Regions from separate parts of the Bacillus halotolerans genome, predicted to be linked through region 1. Evidence: predicted binding sites of a transcription regulator. Region 1 holds the regulator's gene; the other holds the start of a gene.
The links. Region 1 encodes NrdR, which represses ribonucleotide reductase genes. Its sites were predicted from a motif close to AACACNATATATNGTGTT; they were not measured.
Positions count from the first base shown of each region.

Region 2: nrdI (class Ib ribonucleoside-diphosphate reductase assembly flavoprotein NrdI) is a predicted target of NrdR. The motif match lies at 12,440-12,457, and genes of this name have one in related genera.

Region 1 covers NZ_CP029364.1:3,324,779-3,339,701, reverse strand. The annotation lists gene lrgB (antiholin-like protein LrgB) at 1-457, opposite strand, end outside; gene lrgA (antiholin-like murein hydrolase modulator LrgA) at 479-919, opposite strand; gene DIC78_RS17120 (LytR/AlgR family response regulator transcription factor) at 1,053-1,778, opposite strand; gene lytS (two-component system sensor histidine kinase LytS) at 1,756-3,537, opposite strand; gene DIC78_RS17110 (HAD family hydrolase) at 3,711-4,496, shown strand; gene thrS (threonine--tRNA ligase) at 4,536-6,467, opposite strand; gene ytxC (putative sporulation protein YtxC) at 6,865-7,710, opposite strand; gene DIC78_RS17095 (TVP38/TMEM64 family protein) at 7,789-8,430, opposite strand; gene dnaI (primosomal protein DnaI) at 8,467-9,399, opposite strand; gene dnaB (replicative helicase loading/DNA remodeling protein DnaB) at 9,427-10,848, opposite strand; gene nrdR (transcriptional regulator NrdR) at 10,962-11,420, opposite strand; gene speD (adenosylmethionine decarboxylase) at 11,693-12,073, opposite strand; gene DIC78_RS17070 (glyceraldehyde-3-phosphate dehydrogenase) at 12,311-13,333, opposite strand; gene DIC78_RS17065 (winged helix-turn-helix transcriptional regulator) at 13,540-13,920, opposite strand; gene DIC78_RS17060 (MFS transporter) at 14,104-14,923, shown strand, end outside.
Region 2 covers NZ_CP029364.1:106,116-121,038, reverse strand. The annotation lists gene DIC78_RS00700 (beta-ketoacyl synthase N-terminal-like domain-containing protein) at 1-1,540, shown strand, start outside; gene DIC78_RS00695 (cytochrome P450 family protein) at 1,591-2,832, opposite strand; gene ymzB (protein YmzB) at 3,101-3,460, opposite strand; gene DIC78_RS00685 (serine protease AprX) at 3,606-4,934, opposite strand; gene DIC78_RS00680 (WYL domain-containing protein) at 5,156-5,389, shown strand; gene DIC78_RS00675 (poly-gamma-glutamate hydrolase family protein) at 5,675-6,382, shown strand; gene DIC78_RS00670 (OsmC family protein) at 6,454-6,909, shown strand; gene erbB (SMR family multidrug efflux transporter EbrB) at 6,922-7,275, opposite strand; gene ebrA (multidrug efflux SMR transporter subunit EbrA) at 7,289-7,606, opposite strand; gene DIC78_RS00655 (hypothetical protein) at 7,763-8,020, opposite strand; gene DIC78_RS00650 (YmaF family protein) at 8,147-8,524, shown strand; gene miaA (tRNA (adenosine(37)-N6)-dimethylallyltransferase MiaA) at 8,625-9,569, shown strand; gene hfq (RNA chaperone Hfq) at 9,609-9,830, shown strand; gene amyS (alpha-amylase) at 9,998-11,572, shown strand; gene DIC78_RS00630 (YmzC family protein) at 11,684-11,956, shown strand; gene DIC78_RS00625 (hypothetical protein) at 12,038-12,268, shown strand; gene nrdI (class Ib ribonucleoside-diphosphate reductase assembly flavoprotein NrdI) at 12,501-12,893, shown strand; gene nrdE (class 1b ribonucleoside-diphosphate reductase subunit alpha) at 12,853-14,923, shown strand, end outside.

The DNA of each region.
Region 1 (14,923 bases):
CAAAAGCTGTGATATCGCTGATGCCGCCAATATCTTTTGATAAAGGAAGCGCAATCGCCGTTGTTGCCGCCTGCGGAAGCATACTTTTCATAACAGCCTCATCAAGGTGAATCCCTTTTGCAAGCAAATAGACAATCGTGACAGAGCAGATAGAGCCTACGATAATGGAGGACATAATTTGCCACCAGTATTTTTTCAGTTTATCTCTTTGTTTGTACAATGGAATGGCAAAGGCAATCGTCGCGGGTTCCAAGAAAAACTTAATGATTTCTCCCCCGTTATTATAGTCAGCGTAAGAGAAACCGCCGATTTTCAAAAATGCAATCCCTAGCACCATCGCAACAAACAATGGAGTGAAAAGGAAGAACCCTTTTGTTTTTTTAAATAAAAAGGTGCCAATGCCGAAAGCGGCCAGTGATACGACAATTCCGAAATATGGACTCATTGTGCTTTCCATTTCATGAACCTCCTGCTTCTCTTAATGATGAACAAGTTCGTTTTTCTTCTGCGGCGGCTGTACTGTTTTTGCTTTTATGTCATCAGCAGTCTTGCGTTTTCCGCTCAGTGTAAGAATAAGCTGAGAAAACAATCCTGTTGCCCCCAATAAAATAATCGTTGCGAGAAGGATGACAAGGACGATTTGCAGGCCGTATTGCTGCATCACACCAAGAGAATTCATAACAGATATACCTGATGGAACAAATAAAAATCCGATCAATGAGGTTAAAGACGTTCCGAGCGTTTCTACTTGTTCCAGTTTAATTACTTTCAAGCATAATAGGAGAAATAATAAGACCAATCCTACAACTGACGCCGGTATAGGAATTGGGACAAAAGCGGCAATCATATTGGAAACCATCATAATGACGGCAAAAATAAATGCTTGTGTTAAAAATCCGTACACTTTTTTAGCACTCATTTTCTTCACCTCTTTCTCTTTTGTACCCTCATTATAAATAAGAATTTCTCTCTATTAAGCGCTTACATGATAACTTGCCGAATATTTAAGGTGAGTTGCAGCATAAAAAGGATGAAATACAAAAAGCCGCCCGTCAAATATGGAGCAGCTTTTTTAATTCCTTGGCATATGTCCGGCTGACCGGTATTTTCGATCCGTCTTTCATTATCAGGTTATAGGTGGAATTAAACCAAGGCTGTATCTCTTTGATGTACTCAGTATTAACGACAAAGCTTCGATGGACGCGGAGAAAATCAGGTTCCGGAAGCTTTTTTTCAATGACAACGAGCGTATCATTGACAGAATAAGAAGCATCAAAGGTTTTTACATTGACATGGCCACCTTCGGTTCCCGCAAAGATTATATCCTTCGTATCCACAATCACAATCGATTCACCGACAGATAAGGCTAATTTATGCTGGCTGGCATGGCTGGTCTGTTCTGGTTCAGCAATCTCCCGCTTTACCTTTTTATACTTTTTCATTGTTTGCCGAACCCTTTCTTCATCGAAAGGTTTGGTTAAGTAATCGAGAGCGTCCACTTCAAAAGCTTTAAGTGCATACTGGTCATAGGCCGTCGCGAACACAACCGCCGGTGGATGCTTCATATTCTTCAATCGTTTTGCGATATCAAAGCCATTCTCACCGGATAAGTCAACGTCTAAAAACAGCAAATCAGGCTTTTCATCCATCATTTGGTCAAACGCTGATTCAATATTTTCCGCTTCATTGATTTCCAATTCCTCATTTGTCCTTTTAAGCAAATAGGCCAGTTCATCTCTTGCCAGAATCTCATCATCAACTATTAACACCCTGAGCATGTTCTTCTCCCTCTTTCATTTGTTGCATAGGTACTTGAAAGGAAACCTCTGTCCCTTTATGTACCTCACTCTTGATATGTAATGCAGCCTGCTGCCCGAATAAACCGATCAGCCGCTGATTCAGATTATAAAGCGCAGTCCCTGTTCCTTCCTTAGAAGGCAGCGGTTTATTCCCCAATTCCGGCAAGACGTCCGGCGGAATTCCGCGCCCATTGTCCGTGACCTTCATATAGACGGATGACTCGTCAGATAAGACACAAACCGTTACCTTGCACATGTCTTGTTTTTTTGGAAATGCGTGCCGTAATGCGTTTTCAACAAGCACCTGCAAGACAAACGGAGGAATCTCAATTTGTTCCAGCCTGCTGTCAATATCAAGCTCAATCTTATATTTCCCGGGAAAACGCGCCTGTTCTAATGACAGATAGGCTTGAAGATGGTTCAGCTCCTTTGAAAGCGGGATCAGCAGCTGTCTTGCTCCCTGGAGATTAGAACGAAAGTACACGCTAAGCTGCAGCAAAAGCTTACGGGTTTTTTCAACATCTGTCCGGCATAAAGCAGAAATCGTATTGATGGCATTAAATAAAAAATGCGGGTTAACCTGTGCTTGAAGCGCTTTGATTTCCGCATCCTTCAGAAGCTTGCTTTGCAGCTCGGCTTCACCGAGCTCAAGCTGTGTCGAAAACAGCATGGCCAGCCCCTCGGCAAGCTCCTCCTCTACCTGACTGAGGCCGGCCGGGCTTTTAAAATACATTTTTAACGTTCCGATTGTGTTGCCGTTTGATGTCAAAGGCAGTACAATCGCCGCATGCAAAGGGCATTCCGAATGGGTGCATTCAATCTCTTCCTGTGAAGTAGCCTTCATGATACGCCCTGTTTTAATTACCTTTTTAGACAGGCCTGTGATCAGGCTTTTAGATGGGATATGATGGTCCATTCCCGCGCCGACATGCGCAAGTATTTTCTCATTGTCCGTCAGAGATACCGCATCCGTTCCGGTCATCTTATGGATGATGGCCGCTACACTTTTACAAGAGCTTTCATTTAACCCTTGACGGAAAAAAGGAAGCGTCTGATCGGCAATGGTCAGCACCCTGTGCGTTTCAAGCGCCCTTGCCTGTTCTTCCTTGCGAATAATGGCTTGAATAATCGACAGGAAAATAAAGCTGCCTGTTCCGTTAATGAGGATCATCGGAATCCCGATCATGCTGACAAGCTCCCAAGCATCATTGAACGGCTTTGCCATCAGCAAAATAATGACCATTTGCAAGGTCTCCATACCGATCCCGACGAGGGCTGCGATACGCGGTGTCGGCATTCGATAGCGCTTCGTAAAATACCTGCCGATCCACCCCGCAAGAAACCCTGCTAAAACGGATGAGACCGCACAGCTTAAAGCCGTGCTGCCGCCGAGCGAAAAACGGTGAAGGCCTGCTAATAAACCGATTCCCGCTCCTACAAACGGCCCGCCCAAAAGCCCGCCTATTTCCACGCCCAAAATACGGGTATTTGCAATAGAGCCCGACGGATCTATTGTAAACACCCAATCATTATTCACAATCATATGTTTTTGAATTTCGATGCCGGTATAATTGCTGATGATGCTGAAAAGAGAAAAAATAGAAATCAATACAGCTTTTCCTTTGTAGCCCTCCGGATTTTGAAGTGCCTGTCTGAAAAGTTTAGTGTGGGCCAGAATAAATCCCAATATAACGATAATCCCTACCCTTTCCAGCATCATGATCATTAATTGAATCATCTGTGTCACCTGTTCTTTCCCATTTCATTTTATCATTTTTTCGGCAAACCGTTTCATGGCTGACTGTTTTTTTAAAATCGTCTGAAAACATATTTCACAAGACTTTTATCTATTGTAGAATAAACATGAGCCTTTTGGCAGAAAGAATTGAATCTGAAGCAGAGGAGAAGATCATGAAAGCCGTATTTTTTGATTTAGACGATACACTACTTTGGGATGAGAAAAGCGTCAGAACAACATTTGCAGAAACATGTTTACAGGCCGAGAAAAAATATGGTCTTGACCCTGAGGAATTCGAAGCAGCTGTTCGGGAAGCGGCGAGAGAATTGTACATGTCTTACGAGACATACCCTTATACGGTGATGATCGGCATTAACCCATTTGAAGGGCTGTGGTCGAATTTCTCCGAGCCGATCAGTGAAGGGTTTCAGAAGCTGAATAAGATTGTGCCGGAGTACAGACGAAACGCATGGACAAACGGCCTGAAAGCGCTTGGTGTCGACGATCAGGCATATGGTGAATATTTGGGAGAGTTTTTTGCAGCGGAACGCCGAAAACGCCCGTTTGTTTACGATGAAACATTTGATGTGCTTGATCAATTAAAAGGAAAGTACGAGTTGTTGCTTTTGACTAACGGCGATCCGAGTCTGCAAAAGGAGAAGCTCGCCGGCGTGCCTGAGCTCGCCCCTTATTTCAATGAAATTGTCATCTCAGGCGCTTTTGGCAAAGGGAAACCTGATGCTTCTATTTTCGAGCATTGCCTGCAGCTGATGAAGATCCAGAAAGAGGATGCCATCATGGTCGGCGATAACCTGAATACAGACATTTTAGGCGCTTCCAGAGCCGGTATCAAAACCGTATGGATCAACCGGACGGATAAGAAAAATGAAACAGAAGTGACGCCTGATCACATCATCAGCAGCCTTCATGATTTGTTTCCTATTTTAGAACATAAATAAAAAAGCATGATCTCTTACATGAGATCATGCTTTTTTGTATTATTTCTTCGCTTCAGCTACAGCCTTTTTCACAAAATCATCAAGTGAAATGGTTTCAGACTTCTGCTCTCCGTATTTACGGACGTTTACCGCACCGTTTTCTGCTTCTTGGTCACCGACCACAAGCATGTACGGAATTTTTTGCATTTGCGCTTCGCGGATTTTGTAGCCGATTTTTTCATCACGGCTGTCGACTTCTACACGCAGGCCTTCACGCTGCAGGCGCTCTTGTACTTGCTTCGCATAATCCAAATGCACAGCCGGAGAAACCGGGATGACTTGGAACTGAACCGGTGCAAGCCATGTTGGAAGTGCGCCTTTATGCTCTTCGATTAGGAATGCAACAAAGCGTTCCATTGTTGATACCACACCTCTGTGAATAACAACCGGACGATGCTGCTTGCCGTCTTCACCGATATATGTCAGATCGAAGCGTTCAGGCAGCAAGAAGTCCAGCTGAACAGTAGACAATGTTTCTTCCTTGCCGATCGCTGTTTTCACCTGAACATCAAGTTTAGGGCCGTAGAATGCAGCTTCGCCTTCTGCTTCGTAATAGTCATGGCCAATTTCGTCCATTGCCGCTTTCAGCATAGATTGCGCTTTGTTCCACATTTCATCGTCATCAAAGTATTTCTCTGTGTCTTCCGGATCACGATAAGACAGACGGAATGTGTAATCGTGCAAGCCGAAATCTTCATATACGTCCTGAATCAAACGAACTGTCCGGATAAACTCATCCTTAATCTGATCCGGGCGGACAAAGATGTGGGCATCATTCAGTGTCATGCCGCGCACCCGCTGAAGACCTGAAAGCGCACCTGACATTTCGTAGCGGTGCATTGTGCCGAGTTCAGCGATACGAATCGGAAGCTCACGGTAGCTGTGAATATCGTTTTTATAAATCATCATATGGTGCGGGCAGTTCATCGGACGGAGCACAAGTGTTTCATTATCCATTTCCATCGGAGGGAACATGCCTTCTTGATAATGATCCCAGTGTCCTGATGTTTCATACAGCTCTTTGCTTCCAAGCACTGGTGTATAGACGTGTTCATAGCCGAGGCTGATTTCTTTATCGACAATATAGCGCTCGATCGTGCGGCGGATTGTCGCGCCTTTTGGCAGCCAAAGCGGCAGACCTTGTCCGACTTTTTGAGAATTCGCAAACAGCTTTAATTCTTTGCCAAGTTTTCTGTGGTCACGCTCTTTTGCTTCTTCAAGCATGCGAAGATGCTCGTCAAGATCAGCTTTTTTGAAGAAAGCTGTTCCGTATACACGCTGAAGCATTTGATTATTGCTGTCACCGCGCCAATATGCACCTGCAAGGCTTAACAGCTTAAACTCTTTAATTTTTCCTGTTGATGGAACGTGTACGCCGCGGCACAGGTCAAAGAATTCGCCCTGCTCGTAAATCGATACGGTTTCTCCCTCAGGAATCGCATCCAGCAGTTCAAGCTTCAGGTCATCGCCGATTTCCGCAAAGCGGGCTTTCGCTTCTTCACGGCTGACTTCTTTTCGAACGATCGGAAGGTTCGCATTGACGATTTTTTTCATTTCTTTCTCGATTTTCGGCAGATCCTCCGGCGTAATCGCTTCTTCCATTTCTACATCATAGTAAAAACCGTTTTCGATAACCGGACCGACACCGAATTTCACGTCTTTGTAAATGCGTTTAATCGCTTGTGCTAGCAAGTGAGCCGTACTGTGGCGCATAATCTCAAGACCCTCTTCTGATCCTTCAGTAATGATTTCCACAGTGCCGTCTTCGTTGATCGGCGTTTTCAAATCGATTTCTTTTCCGTTCAGTTTTCCGGCTAATGATTTCTTTTTTAATCCCGGACTGATGGATGCCGCGATATCTTCTGTTGTTGTTCCTTTCGCAAACTCCTTGACTGCTCCATCAGGAAATGTGATTTTTACCATATCTGACATCATTGTCACTCCTTTTTTTGCATATAAAAACCCCGCCCCCTATGAAAGGGACGAGGTTGAATAAACGGAATCGTGGTTCCACCCTTTTTTCCGCAAGCCAATACACCGGCATCTGCGGCTCTAAACTCTGTAACGGGAGTTCCCGTCAGCTATTACTGTTCCTTATAAAGGGGGTTCACAGCTGAGGTTCAAAGGCGGTAAAGCGAATGGTCCTTAGCTGGGAAGCTTGCAGCCGTGACTTCCCTCTCTTTAAGCCGGTATCATTCCTTCATGTCCTTATCAGTACGTGTGTCAATCTTAATCTCCTATGTATTATAAATTGTTCGTTCCAAAAAATCAACACGATTGTATTTCCTTTTTTTCAAGCGGCAGCCTTAAGTTTACAGGCTGCCGGCACTTATCCCTCTGAGTGCTTGACCGGTGTTTCAGCGTTTGAAAACGCGTGAAGCGGAAGCATTTGCACACGCTCTTGAAATACGTTTTGAATCGTCCTTACCATCATATGCTCGGGCTGGTCTGTATAGAGAATCACCTCATCAGGCGCGATGGAGATCAGCGGCGCAAGCAAATGGGAGTCAATGTACATGGGATGATCCCGGACAAATCGCCTGTCTATGTATTTCATTTTTTCCCGTTCCGGCACATAGCGCATCTCCCACAGTGTAAATGAACCATCATGGACAATGTGCACCTTTTTAATTCGCGGCGGTTTAGCCATTACATAATCTCTGAGTGTCTGAATAAAGTTTTGGTACTCCTGCTCCATCTTATATTCGTCTATTGCCGCTTCCACAGTTTCTCTAAGCTGTTCGTAGTACTGTCCGAGGCGAAAGGTTTGAAAGGAACGAATTGAAAATACCCCGTCCTCTAAACAAATCGTTTGGAGCTCATCTAAAATACACTGCTTGCGCGGCGGCTTCATCGGTTCAAACGGAAGAACATCAGCTTCTCCTTCTATAATACTGTGTGCGAGCTGAAGGATTTGCTGCTGCTCATCCTGGTCCGTGAAACAATACGTCTCTTCAATCAACGACAGCATATGCTCGTCTTCTTTGCAATCTAAAAAAAACTTGACCAGAATCGGCTCCATAAAACCCTGAATAGAGAAAGCCGGCTCAGCTTTTTCAATCCCGATTTTTCGTATGCCTTCACGGACAATGATGTTTTTCCGATCGTCCGAATGCTGAATGAGATGTAAAAAAGCGGCTGTATCATGGTCATCTTCAAAGATTATTTCAAGCATGTTTGTCCCCCCTTACGGCATCTGTTACAAGTATATGGGGGATGTTTTTAAAATAGACGTAAAGGTCACCGGCAAATCTTAATTTGATTCTTGAAACAAGCTTTGCATTTTCTTTCTGAAGATAAATGGCAGCGTCATAAAAATGATATAAAATCCGAGGACGAGAAAGAAGGCGGGCAAATTGCCCGTGAAAAAGCTTGCTCCCAGCACGTTCAGCGCAACGGTCCCAGGGATGATTCCCGCAGCCGTCGCCGTAAAATATGGGAGCGGCTTGACATTAGAAAGCCCTGCCGCATAGCTGACGAAGTCAAAATTAATCGGAAGAATCCGCAGAAGAAAGATATAGAAAAAACCGTTTTCTTCCATCTGTTTCTGGATATTTTCCAGCCTTTCGTGATGGCTGTTGGTTTTTGCCGCCAACAGACCGGCTGCAAAAAATGAGACAGCCGAAGCGCACATCGACCCGAATAGTGTGTAAAGCGTGCCGAGAATCGGGCCAAAGGCCAGACCGCCCGCAATAGAAATAACTGATACCGGAAATAATACAAGCGGTCTGACGATCGATATCCCGATAAAGATAAGCGGCGCAAAGATGCCAAATGATAAAACCCATATCCGGATTTCTTTCGGAGATAGATTTAAATACCTTTTATTTGCCCAAAAAATCAAGCCTGCTCCCGCAAGCACTGCCAGCCATTTAACAGCCGTTTTAAGTTTCATACCCTCAGTTCCTTCCCCTTTGAACCGCAGCGGTTATTAATGGCGGCGGTTTTCTCCGTCAAGACGGATAGGAGCAGCCAGATATAAAATCCGCTCCATTAATCTTGCCGCTTTCACTTCTTCCTTTTCTCCCCTTTGCGAATACGTAAAATGATGTTTCAGCTCATCAGGCGAGAAATTAGAAGAGAAGAAAGTCGGCAGCTGCTGGGACATTCTGTGCTGAAGCACTGTTCCGATAACTTCATCCCTGACCCAGCTCGTCATCGATTCTGCTCCGATGTCGTCGAGCATCAATACAGGCGTGGTTTTTACCATGTTCAGCTTTTCTTCCAACGAATGATCTTGAAGCGAATTTTTCAGCTCTCTGACAAATTCGGGCACATAGACGATCATGGAGGAATACTCTTTTTCCGCCAGCTCATTGGCAATAGCGGCTAGCATAAAGGTTTTTCCTACACCGAACTTGCCGTACAAATATAATCCTTTCCCTTTTCCCGTCTCATTATAGCTTTTCAGAAAATCCGTGACATGCTGGAACATTGCAAGTCTGCTCGGATCATTAATATCAACCTGCTGGAACGTCGCTCCGAGAAGATCCTGCTGAATATACATGCTTTTCATGAGAGACTTCTGTTTTTTCTGCTGATCGAGCTTTCGTTTGACCGGACATTCGTAATACTCGATATCAATAGAGCGGCCGGTCATCACAAGCTTCGGATGGTAGCCCTCCAACAGATTATTGCTGTTTTCGTCTTCTGAACAATAAGAGCAGTGCTTGCTCTGTCCAATATATTCATAAAGCTTATTTAAGCTTCTTTCAATCATTTTTTGATCGATGACGTCTTCATTTTCCTTTAAAAATGCCTGAACGTCTTGATCCTTCATCACTTTTTCCTTCATTTGTTCAAGACGCTTTTGGAAATCCGGTCTGCCGGTTACGCCCTGCAGGGAACGGCTGATTGGTTCCATGTATTACTTCACCCCGCATCTCTGCTCTTAATAGGCAGAGTATTTTTTCAGTTTTTTCATTTCTTCCATCATCTTTTTCTTCTGTTCTTCCAAGTCCTGTTCATGCAGCATTTGCTGTCCGGTTTCAGAATCGGAAGCCGTTTTCTTTTCTTTCATCCAGTCAGGAAGTTTTTCTTCGCGAATCACTTTTTGATTTCGTTTAGAAGATTGGCTCGTTTTCCCTTCAGCCCATTCGAGATACTGGCGGTTTTCTTCTATGGCAAGCTTCATCGCTTCTCTGACCGTTTTGACTTTTTTGCGCGCCCAATGGGAGGCAATTTTTTGTATATAATTTTTCGACAGCTTCATGTCGGTTTTCAGCATGACGTAATAAATCAATACATTTGTGACGCCTGGCTCCAGCTTCTGTTCAAACATAATTTCTTCTATAATTTTTAGATCTGCTTTTGACGGTTCGGTTCCGTCCGCGATATCCTGAAGAAGCTTTTTCGGTGAGATGACCTCCAGCAATGCGATCAGCTCACTATCCAGCGAATCCTCTTCTGCCGCTTTTCCGCCTTCACGCAGATGTACCGGCTGTGTTTTCTCCACTAAGTCCGGCAGCTGTCCGTTCCTCTCGATTTGGTACCAGTCGCTTGCTGCTTTTCTTAAAGCTTCGGTGGTAATCACTTCATGCTCATCGATCGCGCTCATGACGACATTTTGCATCTGCAAAGGATCAATGCCGTACAAATAAGAAAGCTTTTTAATCGTTTCCCGCACCTGCTGTGTCATTGCTTTTCTTGGAATCATCGTCTCCGAAAGCCCCGCTAAAAACAAATCAAAATCGAACACATCCTCTGTAACGGTATAGGACGGAGCCTGTCCGACAGTTGTATACTCCCTTCCCGTCGCAAGTCTCACCGTTTCCTCCATATCGGATGTGAGCTTCCATTCACTCGGCTGCAGTGATTCAAACGCATGATTAAACGGCCTTGTAATTTCTTTGGCGTCTTCTGAAATCGCCGGATGCGTAAAAAATTGTTTTAACTGCTGATATTTTGTTTTTCCGACTCTGTTATACAGGAAAACGTTCAGCATGCCGTCTTCGAAAAATTCATTCGGCCGCAGCGGCGGCAGCAGTTCATATATAAAGAGGCGCTCCTGCCGCTCGGATTCTTTCATATATACTTTTAGCAATCCGATGCCCTCGAGCTTCCCCTGTTCCTGATGGATCGTTTTCAAATTGGACTGGGTCATTCCCATCAGCTGTCTATGTGTGGATTCTCCGCCCCACAGACGGTTTTGTTCAAGTTCTCCCCACAATGTCATATAAAGAGAGAATGCAACAGGGCCGATTAAGGGCTGGTACAGTTGTGTAATAATTTGTCTGTCAATATCCTGCAGCATTGATTTGCTTTTCACCACATAAGGGTCTACAGGCAGTACATCTTTCCAGTAGTCAGCCATACATTCTCAAACCTTCCGATTATGTTTCTACCTCTCATTTTACACCGTTTCGAATATCTATCAAATGCCAATTTTGCACATGAGAAAAGAGCTAGAAGAATCCTTTTAGCTCTTTAACGCTCTTTCTTTATTAAATCTTTTAATTCATCGATAAAGACATTAATATCTTTAAACTGCCTATAGACGGACGCGAACCGCACGTATGCGACTTCATCAACCTTAGCCAGGCGATCCATGACCATTTCTCCGACGAACTCGCTTTTCACTTCGGAACAGCCTTGATTGCGCAGTTCTTTTTCAATGTCAAAACACATATCTTCCAGCGTTTTGAGTGAAACAGGCCTTTTTTCACATGCTTTAATAAGGCCGCGCAGCATTTTTTCCCTGCTGAATTCCTCTCGCACGCCTTCTTTTTTTACAACGATGAGCGGGGTTTCCTCCACTTTCTCAAAGGTAGTAAAGCGGTAATGGCAGGCTTCGCATTCCCGTCTTCTGCGAATGGATTTTCCGTCATCCACAGGCCGTGAATCGAGGACTCGCGTTCCGTTATGCTGGCATGAAGGACATTTCAATAAAATCAGCTCCCAACTATTTCGTTCCCTGCAATGTATATTCGGCAGCCTCCGGCTATAAGTGTTGTGACAGGCATCTGTCGGGAGAGCCGTTGTTTAGGCTGTGTCTAACAGCATCAGGCGGTTTATGACATATCTCTTTCTTATTTTACAAAAAAAACGGAAAAAGAAAAAGCTAGCCGCCCCTGTTTGTTCATAAAAATAAAAGGAGCATAAGCTAAAAAGCGCGTAACGGCTTTCTAGCTCCAGCTCCCTTTGTGTTCGTGTTTACTTTATAGTACTTTCGCTTGCGCCTGTTTAATCTGCACAGGGCCCATTCCTCTTGGTATTTCAATGTTTTCTCTTGTATCAGCATGTAATGCCTCTGCAATGTAGTCAGCAGCGACATTAGGATCTAAGTCTCCACAAGTATAAACATCAATGCTTGCATATCCGTGCTCAGGAAAACTGTGAATCGTTAAATGTGATTCAGAAATAATAACGACTCCGCTTACGCCCTGCGGTGCAAATTTGTGAAATGCAACCTCGCGCACCTCAGCTCCTGATTTTAAAGCAGCATTTACAAACGTTTTTTCAATAAAATCCATGTCATTCAGCTTATCAAAATCGCATCCCCATAGCTCGGAGATAACGTGACGCCCCATTGTTTCCATAGTCATGGACCCCCCTTAACAAGAATTAAAAAGTGAAGTTCCAACAACTGGGTCGGCTATTTACCACGGGGGAAAGTTAGTCCGGAGAGGTCCTAACCCTTTAAGTAATCCCGAAACAGTCTCAAGCAAGAAGTTCACGAAAAATAGTATACTGTGTTTAAGTCTAATTTGCAAGAAGCGTTTTTTCAGAAATATGCTGTTAAGGGTTTTTTCTTAAATTGTGTCCATGACCTTATTCTATACAGCAGATGGATGTTTCATTCGTGCCGCCACATGGCGGATGAGATCAACTACTCTGCATGAGTAGCCCCATTCATTGTCATACCATGCGAGAACCTTTACTTTCCTGTCTTCCATCACCATTGTCGTAAGCCCGTCAATAACCGCCGAATGCGGATTCGTATTATAATCTGTCGACACGAGCGGTTCATCCGAATAATCAAGCACTCCGTACATTGACGTTTTGGCAGCCTGTTTGAATGCTTCGTTTACCTCTTCTGCCGTTACATCCGTTTTCAAGTCGACAACAAGATCAACTAATGAGACGTTCGGTACAGGGACACGCAATGCGAGACCGTGAAGTTTTCCTTTCAGGTGAGGCAGAACAAGCGAAAGCGCCTTTGCCGCTCCTGTTGTCGTCGGAATGATGGATTCACCGCATGCCCGGGCGCGGCGCAAATCTTTGTGCGGATTATCAATATTTTTTTGATCGTTCGTATAAGCGTGCACTGTCGTCATTAGACCGCTCTCAATGCCAAATTCATCATCAAGCACTTTCACAACCGGTGCAAGGCAATTTGTCGTGCATGACGCGTTTGAAATAATGACGTGGCGTTCAGCATCAAATTGGTCTTCATTAACACCCATCACAATGGTAACGTCTTCATTTTTCCCCGGAGCGGTCAGAATGACTTTTTTCGCGCCCGCTTCAATATGTCCCATCGCTTTTTCTTTTGAATTAAACTTCCCTGTTGCTTCAACGACAATGTCAATATCATATTCCCGCCAAGGCAGCTGTTGCGGATCACGGCTGTTTAACAAGAGTACTTTTTTTCCATTCACAATCAGACTGTCTTCTCCAGCCTCAACCTCTTTGTCGTACCGTCTGTGATTTGTGTCATACTTTATTAAATGAGCCAGCGTTTCAGCCGAATAGCTGGCGTTAATAGCCACTACTTGAATTTGATCGTCTAACATTGCTTTTCTAAAGACCATTCTTCCGATTCTTCCAAACCCGTTTATCGCTACTTTTACCTTCACGTTGGTCACCCCTCATCAATTATGTCATTCTAAATTGTTGTCATCTGAAATTAGTATAACACATTAAAAAGAATTCGCCAGTACATATTGATAAAAATCAACGATTATAACGCTAATTTATGATGTATCATACGTTTTCTTGCACACAATATGAGGATAAAGAATCAAAAAAGCAGCCAGCGCTGCGCACTGCCTGCTTTATTTTCTTATGATTCCTGTTTCAATTTATCATTGAGCACACTTTCTTCTAATACAGAGAAAGTATCGCCGTATACCTTGTTGATATGATTTGCTCCCCAATCGCAGAGCATATCTAAAATGCCTTCTAAGCTGCGGCCGTATTCACTCAGTTCGTATTCCACTTTAGGAGGAACCTGATTGTACACGATACGGTTAATGACACCGTCAGCTTCCAGCTCACGCAGCTGCTGGGTCAGCATTTTTTGAGTGATATTCGGCATTAAACGCTTTAACTCACTTGTTCGTTTTTTTCCGTGTGTCAGGTGGCATAAAATCACGCATTTCCATTTCCCGCCTATTACTTCAAGAGTCGCTTCAACTGAAATGTTATATTTTTTCTTCTCCATGCGGTTCACTCTCCTTACAGGCACCAAAAAGTGACTATAGCACTTAAAAGTACGTACTTTTCTTTTTTGATGATATCTTTCATAATCACATTTGCCGGCTGAATTGAATCTGCTCTTTTATTTATATAGCTTGTTCGGCAGAATTTCAATCATACAACACATAACAGAAAAGGAGGAACTTGAATGACTTCAGCCAATAAAAGCAGCATTCCTGCACTTCTGGCTCTCGCCATTAGTGCATTCGCGATAGGGACAACTGAATTTATCAGCGTCGGCCTTTTGCCGTTAATATCTGATGATTTACACATTCCTGTAACAACAGCAGGATTGACCGTTTCGCTATACGCACTGGGTGTTACGTTCGGCGCGCCTATTTTAACGTCATTAACCTCAAGCATGTCACGAAAGACGCTATTGCTTTGGATCATGATCATTTTTATCGCCGGGAATACGATGGCCGCGTCGGCCTCAAGCATCGGGATTCTTTTAACAGCACGTGTGATATCCGCTTTTTCACACGGTGTGTTTATGTCGATCGGCTCGACGATCGCAGCTGATCTTGTCCCTGAAAATAAAAGGGCGAGTGCGATTTCCATTATGTTTACAGGACTCACCGTCGCAACAGTAACCGGAGTTCCTTTCGGCACGTTTATCGGCCAACAGCTCGGCTGGCGGTTTGCCTTTATGGTTATTATCGCCGTCGGCATTATCGCTGTCATTGCAAATGGCATTCTTGTCCCTTCCAATTTACGAAAAGGGACGAAAACAACGATGCGGGATCAATTGAAGCTTGTGACAAACGGCCGTTTACTGCTTTTATTTGTCATAACAGCTTTAGGATACGGAGGAACATTTGTTGTGTTCACTTACCTGTCTCCCCTGCTTCAGGAAGTGACGGGCTTTAAGGCCGGCACTGTAGCCATTATCCTGCTCGTATACGGAATTGCCATTGCCATCGGCAATATGATTGGCGGGAAACTGTCCAATCGAAATCCGATCGCCG
Region 2 (14,923 bases), 940 kb from region 1:
CGAAAAGCCGAAAAGCACTGTACCTTGCTTTATCGGAAATTCAGAAGAAGGCTTGTCAGATATCGGCGCCTTGCTTGAGGGAACATTGGGCGATATCGTGATGCAGACACTATTGTCTGAAAACCATCTTGAAAAGATCGCGTTTTGCTGGGCAAAAGGAGTGCAAATTCCATGGGAGCAGCTTCATCGAGGAAAAGGTGCGCGGAGAATATCATTGCCCGCCTATCCGTTTGAAAAAAGAAATTGCTGGAATGGCTTTCTGTCACCAGAAATAGCACCTGCTTTTTCAAATGCTGAGATTCCCCTTCACAAAAGAAACGATATTCAAATGATATCTGATGTGTTGGGCATGACGCCTGAAGAATTAAATCCTCAAAAGGCATTACAAGATTACGGGTTTGATTCTATCGTTTGTATACAGTTATTGCAGCAATTGCAAGCAGAAGCTGGCCTGTCAATCAGCCTGGCAGAGCTGCAAACGTGTCAAACCGTGCAGAATATGGTGGACTTGATAGCAACGAAACGGGAAAACACAGTACAAGACCAGTCAGTCCAGACTGTCAGCCGGTCATTTCCGGAATTGATACCGTTAAATGATGGCAAGCGGGGGCGCCCTGTATTTTGGTTTCATGGAGGAGTAGGCGGTGTAGAAATCTATACGCCATTTGCGAAGAAAAGCCAGCGTCCTTTTTACGGCATTCAAGCCAGGGGCTTTATGACAAATCATGCTCCTTTACACGGAATTGAACAAATGGCTTCCTATTATATAGACATTATGCGAGCCGTACAGCCGGAAGGCCCTTATGATGTAGGCGGATATTCCTTAGGCGGACTGCTCGCATATGAAGTAACACGCCAGCTGCAAAGGCAGGGGCTTGCTGTAAAAAGCATGGTCATGATTGATTCCCCTTACAGTCCTGGACGTGAACAAAATGAGCCTTCTGTAAAAACGTCAATGCTTCAAACGATAAATACGATGCTGGCATCTATTGTTCAGCCGGAAAAGCTTACAGACGTTCTCATCAGCCGTGAAGAGGTAGATGTTGACAGAGAGGAAGAGGAATTTTTAACTGAACTGATTGGTTTAGCAAGAAAGCGGGGATTAAACAAACCAGAGAAGAGAATACGGACTCAGCTTAACCAAATGGTCAAAACTCAGCATGCTTATGAATTTGAGGCGTACACTGTGCAGCCGCTTGTGGATCCTGAAGCGGTAAAATGTTATTATTTCCGCAATAAAAGCAGGTCATTCCTTGGAGACTTGGACATTTACTTTGCCATTTCAAATGAAAAAATACCGTTGGATGATACTGCCTACTGGGAGGAATGGGAGCGGCAAATCCCTCAATTCCATCTGGTGGATGTCGATTCCAGCAATCACATGATGATGTTAACAGAATCTAAAGCGTCCAGCGCCATGCTGGAGTTTTGTGAAAAACTATACTCAAACAGAGGCGTAGTAAACGCGAATTTCCTTAAGGCTTTTCGCAAAAAACATGAAGCCAGCGAAGAAAACGCTGATGAATTGGTAAAGCGCTGAGGAAATTTAAAATCCCCCTTTAAAAGGGGGATTTTTATCTGCTGAAAAAATCAGCTGAGGTGTGAAAGTGAATCTTTCCTTGCAAGTGAGACTGGAAGACTTTCTAATCCTCTTAAAAAAGCATTTTTTCTCCATTTCAACTCTTCTGGCGTTACCGTAAGTTCAATTTGCGGAAATCGTTTCAGCAGTGCGTTAAACGCAATTTGCCCTTCCAATCTTGCCAGCGGCGCTCCTAAACAGAAGTGTATCCCAAAGCCGAAAGAGATATGCCGATTAGGTGTTCTGGTTATATCGAATGTTTCTGGATTTTCAAATCGTTCAGGATCTCGATTGGCAGAACCGATTCCTATAAAAATCATGTCTCCCTTTTTGATAGAATGGCCTTGGTAGGAGAAGTCTTCAATGGCCCACCGATTTGCCATCATAACGACAGGGGAGGTGTAGCGCAGCAATTCTTCAACGGCTGTATCTATCATTTCAGGATGCAGTTTCAGTTTCTCTAATTCTTCCTTGTGCTGAAGCAATGCAAGGGTGCCAGATCCGATTAAGTTAACCGTCGTTTCAAGCCCTGCTACCACCAAAAGGAACAGCATAGAGTAAAGTTCTTTTTCACTTAACGTTTGGCCGTCTTCTTCAGCATGCACAAGTTTACTGATCAAATCGTCTTTTGCCTGTATTCTTCTTTCATGAATTAACTTGCCAACATAGTCTTTAAACTCCCGAAGAGCCTGATTGGTCAGTTCTCGGTTGGCCTCTGAAGTATCAACCATGGCATTGGTCCATATTTGAAACTGTGCCCGATCCTCTTTCGGTATGCCCATCATTTCAGAAATCACGATAAACGGTAACGGAGAGGCAAAGGATGCCATAAAGTCTGTTTCATTCTCTTTTTCCATTTCATCTAACAATCGTTCAGTAATTTGTTCGATGCTGATGCGTAGATTTTCAATGGCGCGGGGGGTAAATGCTTGGTGAACCAGTGACCTTAAACGAGTATGGTCAGGTGTGTCTTTTGCCAGCATATGATCTGATACAAAATCAACGTCTTCACTGACATTGAGCATTTCAATTTGTTCTTTACTCATTACATTTTTAACGTCTCTTGTAATTCGGTTGTCTTTAAGAAATGCCATGCAATCATCGTAACGGGTGATTAACCACGCCGGATATGTACTTCCAAAACGGTGTAATTCGAATCGATGAATGGGTGCGTGTTCTCTAAAACGGCCTAAAACTGAAAAGGGGTTTTCATGAAACTCTTTAGCATGCGGATGAAACATCAAATTTTCCATTTTCCATTCTCCTCGCCTAATAGATTAAGACAGATGCATTTATTCAGTTTAGACCAGATGTAAAAGAAAGCTTTGCGCAATCTGTATAACAGAATCCCATTGGAAACGACAACCTGTTATGTCTAAAACTATATATCTATTTTAGGTGCCGTTCAATAGTTTTGGGACGAAAATATCGGCTTGCGGGTAAGGAAATGATTCCATGCAAAAAAGCGCCTTTGGGGCAATTTCAAAGGCGCTGTATTCTTTCGACCAGGTGAAAGTTTCTTCATTTGTTTTGTACATCAATAGTATATACCGCACGATCTGTCAGTACCTTCAATCCGCCATTTTCTTGGTGAATGTGAATATCCCCTAATAAAGGAATTTCATAAGCGTTCTGCGGAAGCGGTACGTCTCCAGCTTCAGTAAAGGTTGTTCCTTCGCCTTCCAGGACGAGTTCGTCATTTGCAACGTAGTCGTCAGGGTGGTTTGCGCTGCGTATGCCCACTTTTTGAAGGTGAAGAACAATCTGATCCAAATCTGAAATCTCGTCTTGGTTATTGGTCAGTTCGCCTTTTCTAATATCAAGCGTCTGGCCGATCCGCTCTCTCAACCATTCAGAAAGCTCAGTGTTGTTGAGTGCCATCAGTCATTCCTCCTTTTGATCTATACTGTAACTATTCCCAATTGTTTTATGTTTTACACTCTGCTGGGATATACCGGCTTATGTATGCTAAAAAACACTGCTGACCCTTTAACGAACCAGCAGTGTTCACGAAGATCATGAAATCTTATTCACCAGGAATAGCTTTCTCAGCATTGATTGCTCCGGCACCGTAAATATTCGGGTCTTCGCCTGTCCATTTATCAGCCCCATTTTTAAGCAGCTCTTTCACTTCGTCCGGCGTAAGATCTGGATTTTGCTGGAGTATTAAGGCGGCGATTCCCGCACAGATCGGCGTTGCCATTGATGTCCCCGACATTGTAAAATAATGAGACCCTACACGGCTTGATTTTTGCAGCTTATCGATATATGAATTCGGTGAGCGAAGGGATATGATGTTTACGCCCGGTGCTAAAATATCGGGCTTTTCTTTCCCGTATACAGTCGGTCCGCGGCTTGAGAAAGAAGCAACTGTATCATCTTCGCTGCTTCCTGTATTGTTATCGTCAAACGCGCCGACAGTAATGACTTTTTCGCTTACACCAGGGCTTGAAATTGTCTGCGGATCAGGGCCTGAATTTCCGGCAGCAACACAGACGACAATCCCGGCGTTCCAAGCTTCTTCAACTGCTTTGACTAATGGATCTTCCAGTTCATTGTCATAACGCAGCGCATCGCCGCCAAGGGACATGCTGATAATATCAATTGGTTCATCCGGATTGTCCTCATTATATTGAATACACCATTCGACGCCTTCAATAATGTCCGCTAACGTGCCTGAACCTTGTTTGTTCAGCACTTTTACTCCGATTAAATTGGCTTCCGGTGCAGGGCCGCGGTAACGGCCGGAAGACGACGCGCCGCTGCTTGCGACATCACCTGCGCAGTGTGTGCCATGTCCATTATCATCATACGGCTCTGTTTTTTGGTTTACCATATCGGCAAATCCAATAATTCTTCCCTCTAAGTCAGGGTGCGGGTAGATTCCTGTATCGACTACTGCGACTGTAACGCCTTTACCGGTTAAGGTTTGCCCGCTTCTGACGACTTCCTTTGCATGGCTTGCTTCGGCTGCTGTGTCAAGAAGCGCTTTGACTTCGCGGTTTAAATACACTTTGCGAATATCGCTGCATTCAGAAAGAAGAGAATGCAATGCTGAAGGGGTAACCTCTGCGCTGCAGCAATTGATTTTGTTAAAACGGTTTTTTAGCTTGCTGCGTTTTTCTTTTTGTAAAACCCGTCCCGCCATTTGAAAGCCGGCCTCATGGCAGCCTTCCTCGAATTCAATGATGACCGACATTTTTTTTCTGTTTTTTAATTTTGTTTCAAAAAACTGATGTAAAAAGCAAGGAGTCCACTTGAAGGGCTTGTAGAGCTGCAAGACGCTTTCACGCAATGGCCAATCAAGCTTATGAGCGTTTGCTCTCACCATTTGTACCATAGAGTAGCCAAACATAGATTTTCCTCCTATTATGAAGTTCTCTGTATACTCTATGAGTGGATCATATGTTTGGTAAGTTTGTTTGTCCTTTAGAGGAGGCGGACAAGAGTTTGTTTTTATGAATCTTTTGAATCTGATACGAAAGAATCATGTGTACTGTTAATCATTGGGTATTGAAAAAGAACGTTTGTTCGTATTATCATTTATATATATCAAACAGGAGGAGCGATAATCGTATGAATATCTTCTTACGCCGGTCTTTGGAAGATCAGATACCAATCAGCATTATATATATGAAGAAAGACGGCACCATAACAAAAAGAACGATTATCGTCAGGCAGAAAAGCAAAACACAAATTAAAGCTTTTTGTTTTACGAACCATCAGATCAGAACGTTTTTATTAGACTCTATCCTCTCCTGTGACTTTGTGCGAACAAGGAAGCAAGAACCCCGGTTCGCAGGACTATAACAGGCCGTCCGCTTCAGCATCCCGGACAGCCTGGTTTTTAGTAAAACCTTCCTTATTCCTCTATACATTTAATTACCAAGTGAGGTTATTCCTACCTTTTTCGTTTTTCCTCTCAATCTTTTTTCACTGATATTTGAATATAACCGCTGATAAATGTGACATTCAATTGATTTTTTGAAACCGGGAACTTTTTCACTGATGATATGGTGTATACAATGGTAAGATAAAACCTATTGACTATACCTCATATAATGAACCTTGCCATTCTTGTGAAAGGAGTTTAACATGAGAAGATTTTTACTAAATGTCATATTAGTCTTAGCCATAGTCTTATTCATAAGATATGTTCATTACTCATTAGAACCTGAACCATCCAACCAGCCGGATACATATTCAAATTTCAGCAGTCTGGCAGAGAATGAGAACCCTGCTGATTATGATATTTCTTATCAAGAGAAAAAAGGGAGCAAAGTTTTAATCATGTCTCCGCACGGCGGAAGAATTGAAGGCGGAGTAAGTGAGCTTGTGCGTTATTTCAACGATGACTACTCGACTTACCTGTTTGAGGGCTTAAAGTCACATGGTAATCAAACGCTGCACATTACAAGCACCAACTTTGATGAGCCATTGGCTGAAGAGAAGATCAAGGAGCACCAGTACGTTGTCGCTTTTCACGGATATAAAGGAGAAAAGAAAAATACACTTGTCGGAGGAACAGACCGTAAGCGGGCGAAAATGATTGTCAGAGCTCTTGAAAAAAGAGGGTTTTCCGCTGAATTAGCGTCCTCTCAAAGCGGCCTTGCAGGATTAAGTGCAGATAACATTAATAACCAGGGGGAAACCGGGCTGAGTATCCAGCTGGAAATCAGCCGTGAACAGAGAGAAGCCTTTTTTGATGATTTTTACTATAAAGATAGGAAATACACGAAAACCAGTGAATTCTACTCTTATGTCCGGGCGATAAAACATGTACTTGAAAAAGAATATTCCTAATAAGCAAATCAGAGGACAAAATCAAGGAAGATCAGTAGACTGAAATGGAATCCATTGAAGGAGGCAATCAAATGGCAGATCATCATTTTTATTTAAAAGCGAATTGGCCGGGAAAACGCAATGATGTCGGCACAATCGAAAGCGGGAATCTCATCACGTCTATTTCTATTCCTAAAGAAATGGACGGACCGGGGGAGGGGACCAACCCGGATGAAATGCTTCTCGGGGCAGCGGCAACCTGTTATATTATTACGCTTGCTGCTATGATGGAAAGAAGCGGACTGGAAAAAGAAGATCTGCAGATGGAATCAGAAGGCATAGTCGATGTGACAAGAGGGATCTTTACATACAAAAAAATCATTCACCGCCCCGCAGTAGTCCTCAGACACGATGCCTCAGAAGAAGACGTTGCGTTAGCCCACAAGCTTTGTGAAAAAGCGGAGTCTTCCTGCATGATCTCACGAGCCATTCAAGGAAACGTCGAACTGCAGCTAGAAGCTTCTGTAAAAATATCGGAGCAATCATAAAAAAGCAGACGGTCACTGACAGGCCGTCTGCTTTTTTTCTTTATTAGGGGCTTTTGACTGATTTAACAGCACAACGCCTGCAATAACGAGTGTTAGCCCAAATATACCCTTCAAGCTGATGGTTTCGCCAAAAAGCAAAAAACCGACTACAGCTGTAAGCGCCGTCCCGATACCGGACCAAGTGGCGTAAGCGCTTGATAAGTCTATGGTTCTTAAAGAAAAGCTTAAAAACGTGAAGGCGGACAGAAATCCGGCAGCCACTCCGATAATAGGCCAGAATTGCGTAAAGCCTTCGGAGAGTTTGAGCATTGTGCTCCCAAATACCTCAGATAATATGGCAAGAGCCAAATAAAGAAATCCTCTCATATACAACACTCCCTTACTGCCAATTAAGCAGCACAACACCTGAAATTAATAGAGCAATCCCAATAAGTCCTTTTACATTCAGTTTTTCCTTGAAAAATTTCGCACCGATCACGGCCGTCAGCACCGTACCCACGCCGCTCCATGTCGCATATGAAAGGCTTAGAGGGATGCGGTTTAAGGTAAGCGACAGCATATAAAAGGCAAGGGAATAACCAATCACGACCAATGCGCTCGGCTTCCACTTTTTGAAGCCATCAGACACTTTCAGCATGGCCGCTCCGATTGATTCTGAGCATATGGCAATTGTGAGGAATAAATAACCGATCATCATCGTAATCCTCCTCACTCAAAATATGATAAATGTAAGTTAATGAAAAGATCATCAGCTAGAAAAATATTAGTGCAAACCTATGTATGAGTCAAGAGATTCATTTCAACTCAGATTCGGGGGATAAAAAAGACCCCTTTTATAAGGGGTCTGCCGGGTTTAGTAGTAATACGGGTACGGGGGATAAGGATACCCGCCATAAAAATAAGGGTTAAATAAAGCACTTCCTACAAGTCCGCCTACCAGCCCGCCAAAAAAAGGTCCTCCGTAAAATCCAAACGGCCGTCCAAAGCCATAGCCATAGCCAAACCCAGGTCTTCCAAATCCAAAACCTGGCCGTCCAAACCCGTAGCCGAACCCTGGTCTGCCAAAGATTCTTGCATCATTTTCGTCAATGAAATATTCCACTTCGTTCATTTTTTCTTTCCTCCAATAATAAAGTGTAGATGATGCAGTGTATTCAGCCTACCCAAATTTGATTGGGCGTTCAGCTGAAAAAGAAGGAGAGTGAATTGATTGGGCCTGTATCAGTCTGACTGGGCCATGGCGCCGCCTCACGTACATGCTTATCGTGCTAAAACAACCAGTGAACAGGGGCATTATCATATCATTGAAGGTTTTACTCAGCCGGCAAACGGAACGAATACGGATCGCCATACACACTACTTCACTGGGATTACTTCGTTTGAAAATGGTCATTTCCACCGCTATTACGGGATCTCGGGCCCTGCCATTCCCAGGGCTGACGGCACACATTATCACAAAATTGAAGAAAACACTTATCTCGCTTATAACGAGCCGATTCAGATCCGTTACGGAGGCGTAGTGTACGATCCCCGAAATAACAGCAGAAAAACGCATCGCCATCATTTGAAAGGCAAGACACGGGAAATTGTCGGAAATGAGCCTCTTGGCTGGTAGAAGAAATGTTTACTGCTGCAAAAAAAGGGCAAAATGGATAGGTGGTTATATATGATGAGTGCTATAATAGGGGGAGATTTGTAAAAGAGAGTGATACATAGTGAAAAATAACAAACAGCCCGTTGTCATATTAGTCGGACCAACGGCAGTGGGGAAAACCAATTTAAGCATTCAGCTTGCTAAGGCTTTGAACGCGGAAATTATCAGCGGGGATTCCATGCAGGTTTATAAAGGAATGGACATCGGGACAGCTAAAATCTCTGAACAGGAGACAGAAGGTGTGCCGCATCATCTGATTGACATTCTAGACCCGGCAGATTCTTTTTCCACCGCGGATTATCAAGGCTTGGTCAGAAATAAAATCAGCGAAATCGCAAAAAAAGGAAAGCTTCCGATGATTGTAGGCGGTACGGGGCTTTACATTCAATCCGTCCTTTACGATTATACCTTTACGGACGAGGCGAACGATCCGGCGTTTCGGGAAGAAATGCAGAAGGCTGCGTCGCAGGAGGGGGCTGAATTCCTTCATGCTAAGCTGGCTGCGGCTGATCCGGAGGCAGCAAAAGCGATTCATCCGAATAATACAAGAAGAGTGATTCGCGCACTGGAGATTTTACATACATCTGGTAAAACGATGTCGCAGCATTTAAAAGAGCAAAAGCGGGAGCTGCTGTACAATGCTGTATTAATCGGGCTTACAATGGACAGAGACACGCTTTACGACAGGATTAATCAGCGAGTCGATCTGATGATGGAAGCCGGACTTCTTCCGGAAGTGAAACAGCTCTACGACCGAAAATTGAGAGACTGTCAATCGATACAGGCGATCGGCTACAAGGAGCTGTACGCATATTTTGACGGATTTGTGACACTTTCTGAGGCTGTCGAGCAATTAAAACAAAACTCCAGACGGTATGCGAAACGCCAGCTGACGTGGTTTCGCAACAAAATGCCGGTTGACTGGTTCGATATGACCCCGCCTGTTGATATGGAGCTGAAAAAAAAGGAAATTTTCACACATATAGCAGGAAAACTGCAACTTTAATCGAAACTGTATGATATAGAGAATCAAGGAGGACGAAACATGAAACCGATTAATATTCAGGATCAGTTTTTGAATCAAATCCGCAAAGAAAATACGTATGTCACTGTTTTTTTACTGAACGGCTTTCAATTGCGCGGCCAGGTGAAAGGCTTTGATAACTTTACCGTATTGCTAGAATCGGAAGGTAAGCAGCAGCTTATATATAAACATGCGATCTCGACTTTTGCACCGCAAAAAAACGTCCAGCTTGAATTAGAATAGACCATAAAGATAAAACGAAATAGAAAAACCTCGGGCTTTCAGCCCGAGGTTTTTTGTGTCGCAGAAATTCCTATAGAGATTACAAAAAATATAGGAAATTGGTTATTTGTGTAAAACCCCTATTGTTGTACAATGATTTGTGATCATGCTGGAAAGGGGAGAGGAGAATGATTCACAAACGAAAACGTGCCATATCATGCGGTCTGGTGTTTTTCTTAACATTGCTGTTTGTCACGCTGCCGGTATCTAAAACTTGGGCTGCAAGCGTAAATGGCACGCTGATGCAGTACTTTGAATGGTACCTGCCTAATGACGGACAACATTGGAAACGCTTGCAAGAAGATGCGGGGCATTTATCTGAAATTGGAATCACTGCTGTATGGATTCCGCCTGCATACAAAGGAACGAGTCAATCTGACAATGGATATGGCCCATATGATTTGTACGATTTAGGAGAATTTCAGCAAAAAGGGACGATGCGCACAAAATACGGCACAAAACCGGAGCTTCAGTCAGCGATCAGCTCCCTGCATTCGCAAAACATTCAAGTATACGGTGATGTTGTTTTGAATCATAAGGCAGGCGCGGATGCAACGGAAGATGTAACCGCGGTCGAAGTGAATCCAAACGATAGAAATCAGGAAACATCAGGAGAGTATCAAATAAAAGCATGGACAGGCTTTCATTACCCGGGCCGCGGAAGCACGTACAGCGATTTTAAGTGGCATTGGTACCATTTCGACGGAGCGGATTGGGACGAATCCCGAAAGCTGAACCGCATCTATAAGTTTCGAGGGGATGGAAAGGCATGGGATTGGGAAGTATCAAGGGAAAACGGCAACTACGATTATTTGATGTATGCAGACGTTGACTATGATCATCCGGATGTTGTCGCAGAAACGAAAAGATGGGGTACCTGGTATGCAAACGAGCTTCAACTCGACGGTTTTCGGCTCGACGCTGTTAAACATATTAAATTTTCTTTTCTGAGTGATTGGGTAAAGGCAGTCAGACAATCAACAGGAAAGGAAATGTTTACAGTTGCAGAGTATTGGCAAAATAACCTGAACGAGCTCGAAAACTATTTGAATAAAACTGATTTTAAGCAATCTGTTTTTGATGTCCCGCTTCACTATCATTTGCAGGCTGCATCCTCACAGGGGGGCGGCTATGATATGAGACATTTGCTGGATGGCACTGTCGTATCGAAGCATCCGATGCAAGCGGTAACATTTGTGGAAAATCATGATACACAGCCGGGGCAATCATTGGAGTCGACTGTACAAACATGGTTTAAGCCCCTCGCTTATGCCTTCATTTTAACAAGAGAGGCTGGTTACCCGCAGGTTTTCTATGGAGATATGTATGGAACAAAGGGTTCATCGTCAAGGGAAATTCCGTCGCTCAAAAATAAAATAGAACCCATTTTAAAAGCGCGTAAACATTATGCATACGGGACCCAGCATGATTATTTTGACCATGAGGATGTGATTGGCTGGACGAGGGAAGGTGATCAATCGGCCGCCCAATCAGGATTGGCTGCATTAATCACAGACGGTCCTGGCGGGTCAAAGAGGATGTACGTCGGAAAGCAAAATGCCGGCGAGGCATGGTATGACATTACTGGGAACCGCTCCGATCCTGTTACAATTCATTCTGATGGATGGGGAGAGTTTCATGTAAACGGAGGTTCAGTATCCATTTATGTACAGAAGCAAGAAAGGGAGGGGCTAAAAGGCTAACACAGCAGCCTCTCTTGTTTTTTATCTTGCGTGGTCTTTTTTATAATGAGAACATAAGAAGGGGGAAAGTGTATATAATGTAAAAAATTTGAACGTGAGAGGAGTGAACGAATGTTTTCTGAATCTGAAGCGGAGTTGAGACGAATCAGAATTGCACTTGTCTGGATTGCTGTGTTCTTATTGTTTGGTGCGTGCGGGAGAGATGAAACAGTGATTGAAACAGATAGCGGAAATTCTTATGAAACGCCCCAGCCAAGTTCATTTCCGCTCGAAAATAATCATTTTGGAATCGTAAATGACGGCAATATAGAAATTTATGAGTATAATGAGGCTGATAACAAGGTAAAGCTTAAAAAAGCGTTTCCGTCTGATGAGCTTGAATAAAATTCACAAGCATGGAATTTTACAAAGCAGACGCAGATCGCTAAACTGAATACTGACACAGAACATACAGAGGGTGAAATGATGAAGCATAAGATTATTGTCAATCACTGGGAAGAAATCTGTGAAGACGATTCCTGCTATGAATATGGAACGAGTATTATTGTTAATGGAAAAGAATTAATCAGAGAAGCCTCAATTATAAGCGCGTTGAAGGCAGTTTTAGAAGAAATCGGCGCTGATGCAGAAATAGAAGAAACAGTCGAAAGCGAAAAATGCTGTGACAGTATAAGAAAAAAAAATCTAGACTACTAAGCAGTTTTTTTTCATGTTATGATATACATCGGCTTAAAAACGACACTTCGAGTAGGATGAGAGATGATTCTCGTTCTGCTCTCTTTTTTGGGCCCTGATGAGGGTGCCAGAGAGAAAATATGAATTTTTTATTAAAACGAATCTATATATTGTGTTTTTACCAGAGGGTAGTATACTATATATAGTGTTAGTGGTTGAGAGATTCATATTTTTTGATAGGTCGTGATAAAACGTGGTACAAATCATATTTGATTCAAAAACAGGGAATGTTCAGCGCTTTGTGAATAAAATAGACTTTCAGCAAATACGCAAGGTGGACGAAATTGACCACCTGGACACTCCGTTTGTTTTGGTCACCTACACGACAAACTTCGGCCAGGTACCGGCATCAACACAATCATTTCTCGAAAAATACGCCCATCTCTTATTAGGGGTCGCTGCGAGCGGCAATAAAGTATGGGGCGATAACTTTGCGAAAAGCGCCGATACCATTTCAAGACAATATCAGGTGCCGATTTTGCACAAATTTGAACTCAGCGGCACATCTAAAGACGTTGAATTGTTTACTCAGGAGGTAGAAAGAGTTGTCACAAAATCAAGTGCCAAAATGGATCCAGTTAAATAACGAAATCATGATCCAAAAAGATGGAAAATTCCAGTTTGATAAGGATAAAGAGGCTGTACATAGCTATTTTGTAGATTATATCAATCAAAACACAGTATTCTTTCACGATTTAAAAGAGAAGCTGGATTATTTGATTGAAAATCAATACTATGAAGAAGAATTTTTAAGCCTTTATTCTTTTGAAGACATTAAAGAAGTGTTTAAGACAGCTTACGCTAAGAAGTTTCGTTTTCCTTCCTTCATGAGTGCATTTAAATTCTATAATGACTATGCTTTGAAAACGAATGACAAGAAAAAAATCCTCGAGCGTTATGAGGACCGGATCTCAATTGTTGCGCTGTTCTTCGCAAACGGCGACACTGAGAAAGCAAAAGAATATGTCAACCTGATGATCAATCAGGAATATCAGCCGAGCACACCGACATTCTTGAACGCTGGCAGAAAACGCCGCGGAGAACTGGTGAGCTGCTTCTTGCTCGAAGTCAATGATTCATTAAATGATATTTCAAGAGCGATCGATATCTCCATGCAGCTTTCTAAACTGGGCGGCGGGGTTTCTCTTAACCTGTCCAAGCTTCGCGCGAAAGGTGAAGCCATCAAAGATGTTGAAAATGCCACAAAAGGTGTTGTAGGCGTCATGAAGCTTCTTGATAACGCGTTCCGTTATGCTGACCAAATGGGACAAAGACAAGGATCTGGTGCGGCGTATTTAAACATTTTCCACCGCGATATCAATGATTTTCTCGATACGAAAAAGATTTCTGCCGACGAGGATGTGCGCGTCAAAACACTTTCTATCGGTGTAGTCATTCCGGACAAGTTCGTTGAGCTTGCGCGTGAGGACAAAGCGGCTTATGTATTCTATCCGCATACCATCTATAAAGAGTACGGACAGCACATGGACGAAATGGACATGAATGAAATGTACGATAAGTTTGTCGACAACCCTAGGGTGAAAAAAGAGAAAATCAACCCGCGGAAATTGCTCGAAAAACTGGCGGTGCTTCGTTCTGAATCAGGCTATCCATACATCATGTTCCAGGATAATGTCAACAAAGTACATGCGAATAACCATATTTCAAAGGTGAAATTTTCTAATCTTTGCTCTGAAGTGCTGCAGGCATCTCAGGTTTCTTCTTACACTGACTACGATGTAGAAGATGAAATCGGTTTGGATATTTCCTGCAACCTGGGATCGCTTAACATTCTCAACGTGATGGAGCACAAATCGATTGAAAAGACTGTTAAGCTTGCGACTGATTCCTTAACTCACGTATCTGAAACGACTGATATCCGTAATGCACCTGCTGTAAGACGGGCAAACAAAGCGATGAAATCAATCGGTCTCGGCGCTATGAACCTTCACGGATACCTTGCGCAAAACGGCATCGCGTATGAAAGTCCAGAAGCGCGCGACTTTGCGAACACATTCTTTATGATGGTGAACTTCTACTCTATCCAGCGTTCTGCAGAGATCGCAAAAGAGAAGGGCGAGACGTTTGATCAATATGAAGGATCAACCTATGCAACTGGTGAATACTTCGATAAATACGTTTCAACTGATTTCTCGCCGAAATACGAAAAAATCGCAAATCTGTTTGAAGGTATGCATATCCCGACGACAGAGGACTGGAAACAATTAAAAGCATTTGTGGCTGAACACGGCATGTATCACAGCTACAGATTATGCATTGCGCCGACAGGCTCGATTTCATACGTTCAGTCAAGCACGGCATCTGTCATGCCGATTATGGAACGGATTGAAGAAAGAACATACGGCAACTCAAAAACGTACTACCCAATGCCTGGGCTTGCATCTAATAACTGGTTCTTCTACAAAGAAGCCTATGATATGGATATGTTCAAAGTCGTAGATATGATCGCGACAATCCAGCAGCACGTTGATCAGGGAATCAGCTTTACATTGTTCCTAAAAGATACAATGACGACTCGTGATTTAAACCGGATTGATTTGTATGCACATCACAGAGGAATTAAAACCATTTACTATGCAAGAACGAAAGATACTG